Regions from separate parts of the Fictibacillus sp. B-59209 genome, predicted to be linked through region 1. Evidence: riboswitches for the same ligand, from Rfam matches in the RefSeq annotation. Region 1 holds a riboswitch; the other holds the start of a gene.
The links. Region 1 has a riboswitch for S-adenosylmethionine ahead of P4361_RS12400 (bifunctional homocysteine S-methyltransferase/methylenetetrahydrofolate reductase). Riboswitches for the same ligand answer to the same signal wherever they lie in the genome.
Positions count from the first base shown of each region.

Region 1 (2,204 bases):
GCTTCGAATACCTTCTCATATCCTTTTTTCTGAAACATTGATTTCAAACCTGCTGGCACGTAAAAGGAAATATCTCCTGTCAGATTTTTAATACTTGGAAAGTCAAGGTGGTCGTAGTGGCCATGGGAGATGAGGACGAGATCGATCTCTGGCAGGTGGCTGATGGGAATTCCGGGATCAGTCAGCCGCTTTTGCAGCCCCATCTTTTTTGCCCAGACAGGATCGGTCAGAATATTGCATCCGCCCATCTGAATGAGAAAAGTAGAATGGCCGATCCATGTGATGGAATGATGCTGCCGGTTTTCTTTTAATCTGCTGATCTCCTTTTTCGGGCTTTGCGGAATCTGCTGAGCTAAATCTTTTTTGTTGCCGCGCCTTTCTCTTCTCCACCGCAGCAAATCTTTAAATGTATGTGTGTTTTGTATCCCGTCAAGGTTGGTATACTTATTCTTCATTATAGGAGTCCCCCTTTGATAAAAACTCAACCATTTTTTTCATTTGAAAAAGCTATTGAAATCTTCCAACAATTATTGTAAGGTATAGAGAATTAATTTTATAGCTATTTGGTTTCTTATCCAGAGAGGTTAAGGGAATGGCCCGTTGACACCTCAGCAACCTTCAGCTCTGCAGCTGAAAAGGTGCTAAGTCCAACAAGTTCGAATCGAACTTGGAAGATAAGAAGAATGACCTCGAACTTTCAAAGTCTTCTTCTTTAAGAAGGCTTTTTTTATTTTATTGGGCCGCTGGAAGATACCGAACTAACAGGAGGACCGCATAATGGGATTATTGAAAGATCTTGAAGACAAAATCTTGATTGCCGATGGGGCAATGGGAACACTTCTCTACTCGTATGGAACGGATTGCTGTTTTGAGCAGCTGAATCTGACGCACCCTGATCAGATTCAGTCCATCCACCAGGCTTACATACAGGCCGGTGCAGATGTCATTCAGACCAATACGTACAGCGCCAACTATATTAAACTGCAAAGATATGGATTGGAGGAGCAAGTCAAAGAGCTGAATAGTGCGGCTGTAAGACTTGCAAAAAAAGCAGCTGCCAATGAAGCGTATGTACTGGGAACCATCGGAGGAATCCGTGGAACGGGCCCAAGCTCACTTACGATTGAAGAAATAAAGAGAAGCTTTAGGGAACAGCTCTACTGTCTTCTGTTGGAAGGAGTGGATGGCCTTCTTCTTGAGACCTTTTACGATTTGGAAGAATTGGAAACCGTTCTTGAAATTGCACGCAGCCAGACCAGCATTCCGATCATCTCGCAGATTTCTTTGCAGGAAGTCGGTATTCTAAACGACAGAACACCCATCAATACAGCGATTAGACGCCTTGAAGATTTAGGAGCGGATGTCGTAGGGCTGAATTGCCGTCTTGGGCCCTTTCATATGATCAAGACACTTGAGGAAGTGGAAATTCCCAAGCATGCCTATCTTTCCTCTTATCCGAATGCAAGTCTTCCTTCCTATGTGGACGGAAAATTTCAGTATGAAGGAGATGCGGAGTATTTCAAGAACAGTGCTTCACTTTTCAGAAACCAAGGCATCCGCCTGCTCGGAGGCTGCTGCGGAACAACTCCTGCTCATATTGAGGCTTTCGCTGAAGAGCTTCATGGACTGAAGCCTGTTACCGAAAAGGAAGTCAGACAGCGCCCAGAGCCTATTGCCGTTGTTGAAACGAGGCAGAAACCTGGGATTTCCCTGCCTGATATTCTAAAAGAAAGGCGATCGGTCATCGTTGAGCTTGATCCTCCCCGCAAGCTTGATACCTCCCGTTTTTTTGAAGGAGCAAAGGCATTGAAAGAAGCCGGGGCAGATGCCATTACGCTTGCAGACAACTCGTTGGCATCACCAAGAATCTGCAATACCTCCCTATCTTCTTTGGCTAAGGCACGGACTGGAGTCCAGCCGATCGTTCATCTCGCTTGCCGAGACCGGAATATTATCGGTCTGCAGTCTCATCTCATGGGGCTGCATACACTCGGACTTCACGATATTTTGGCAATTACCGGGGATCCGGCAAAGGTAGGCGATTTTCCGGGAGCTTCAAGCGTCTATGATGTTACCTCCATAGAACTGATCAAAATGATCAAACAGTTTAACGAAGGGGTTTCACTTTCCGGAAAAGACTTGGGACAAAAAACGCAATTTACCGTCGGTGCCGCCTTTAATCCAAATGTGAAGTCACTGGAAAG
Region 1 covers NZ_JARMMC010000017.1:28,492-30,695, reverse strand. The annotation lists gene P4361_RS12405 (MBL fold metallo-hydrolase) at 1-455, opposite strand, end outside; SAM riboswitch class I at 569-681, shown strand; gene P4361_RS12400 (bifunctional homocysteine S-methyltransferase/methylenetetrahydrofolate reductase) at 778-2,204, shown strand, end outside.

Region 2 (2,204 bases), on a different contig from region 1:
ATGCCTCTTAAAGAGGAAAATGATTTCCTGCCTGATTACGCTGAAATCTCACAAGAGGATGCAGAACGGGCAAAACTCATGTTCTTGAACTATCCGAATAATCCAACGGCGGGAGTAGCCACAGTGCCGTTCTTTGAAGATACAGTAAGCTTTGCTGAAAAGCATAATATTTTAGTCGTCCATGATTTTGCCTATGGAGCCATCGGATTTGAAAACGAGAAACCGGTCAGCTATCTGCAGGTTCCTGGTGCGAAAGAACAGGGTATCGAAATCTATACGATGAGCAAGACGTATAACATGGCTGGCTGGAGAGTAGGCTTTGCCATCGGGAACGAGAGTGTGATTGAAAGCATTAATCTTCTTCAGGACCACTTCTATGTCAGCCTTTTTCCAGCTGTACAGGAAGCTGCAGCTAAAGCACTCCTGGGGCCGCAGGAGTGCGTGGAAAACCTGGTCGCCATGTATGAAAAACGGCGTGATGTGTTTATTTCAGGATTGAAGGAGATCGGCTGGGATGTGACTGCCCCTAAAGGATCCTTCTTTTGTTGGCTGCCTGTTCCCTCAGGATTCACATCTGAAAGTTTTGCAGATTATCTTCTGGAGCATTCACATGTCGTTGTTGCACCAGGCATCGGTTTTGGCAAAGAAGGAGACGGTTATGTTAGAGCAGGGCTATTAACGGATGAGAACAAGCTGAAGGAAGCCGTTGATCGGATAGGTCAGCTAAAATTATTTTGATAGTGTTGAACATTTAAGAGATTGACAGATTTTTTGTTACCTGTCATAATCACAAGTAATTCTAACATTCGAATAATTTTATTTATTCTCTTATCAAGAGCAGGTGGAGGGACTAGCCCTATGAAGCCCGGCAACCGGCTTATCCTTTAGGATAAAAACGGTGCTAATTCTTGCAGCGGCAGCTGACAGATGAGAGGAAGCGGTATCTCTATGTTTATTATGCCTCTTCCCTCGGGAAGAGGTTTTTTAAGTTAAGTGTAAAGCGAGTACAAAATTCAGCTGGCATAGAAGTAATGTCCAGCTCCAGCGCCCAGGGCTGAAAACATGTTTCTTGTTTTCGGCTCAGGTCCTCGGAGGACGAATTGAAAAACACAATTCGTCTTTGGTCGCTTCACTCTTACTTCACAACACAAAAAGCGTGTTGCTGTGTAAGAGTTCCGTCGCTTGTCGGACCTTAGCAGGGCGATTGCGCCTTTCTAATATAAATCTATGCTTTCGGAGGGATTTCAGCATGTCGACAATAACTGCAACCTATCTGGTTCATGATCCAAAAGGCAACTTTGAGAAAAAAGCTGAAGGAATTGCACTCGGACTGACGGTCGGTTCATGGACGGACTTGCCGGATCTTCAGAAAGAACAGCTGCGAAACCATAAAGGCCACGTAGTGGAAATCAATGAATTGCCCGAAGATACGAGGGTAAATCAATACTTTGGCTCGTCCAGAAAACAGGCTCTTCTTAAAATCGCGTATCCTGCCGCTAACTTCACAGCGGACTTGCCGGCAATCTTGACGACTGTTTTCGGTAAACTATCGTTGGATGGAGAAGTAAAGCTGATCGATCTTGATTTTTCCCCTGAATTGGCTTCGGCTTTTCCTGGACCTTCTTTTGGAATTGATGGAATTCGCAATCAGCTAGGGGTTTTTGAAAGGCCTCTTCTAATGAGTATTTTTAAAGGTGTGATCGGCAGGGATCTTCAATATTTCAAGAATCAGCTGAAGGAACAAGCGCTGGGCGGAGTGGACCTCGTAAAAGATGATGAAATTCTGTTCGATAATCCGCTGACACCATTTGAAGAACGAATAAAAGCTGCTAAAGAAGTATTAACGGCAACTGAACAAGAGACCGGACATAAGACACTGTATGCAGTGAATTTGACAGGGCGTACGTATGATCTGAAAGATAAAGCAAAAAAGGCGGCAGAGCTCGGGGCAAGCGCATTGCTCTTTAACGTTTTCGCCTATGGGCTTGACGTCTTGCAAAGCTTAGCAGAAGATCCGGACGTCAGCCTTCCGATCATGGCACATCCTGCCTTATCAGGCGCCATTACACCATCGGAATTTTATGGGATCTCCAACCGTCTGCTTCTTGGTAAGCTGCTCCGCCTTGCAGGAGCGGATCTCGTATTGTTCCCGTCACCATATGGCAGTGTCGCCCTTCGAAAAGAAGATGCAATCGGCATTGCAG
Region 2 covers NZ_JARMMC010000018.1:503,800-506,003, reverse strand. The annotation lists gene P4361_RS15435 (pyridoxal phosphate-dependent aminotransferase) at 1-738, shown strand, start outside; SAM riboswitch class I at 826-934, shown strand; gene mtnW (2,3-diketo-5-methylthiopentyl-1-phosphate enolase) at 1,250-2,204, shown strand, end outside.
Region 2: linked by a shared signal. The riboswitch ahead of mtnW (2,3-diketo-5-methylthiopentyl-1-phosphate enolase) and the one ahead of P4361_RS12400 (bifunctional homocysteine S-methyltransferase/methylenetetrahydrofolate reductase) in region 1 are both predicted to bind S-adenosylmethionine.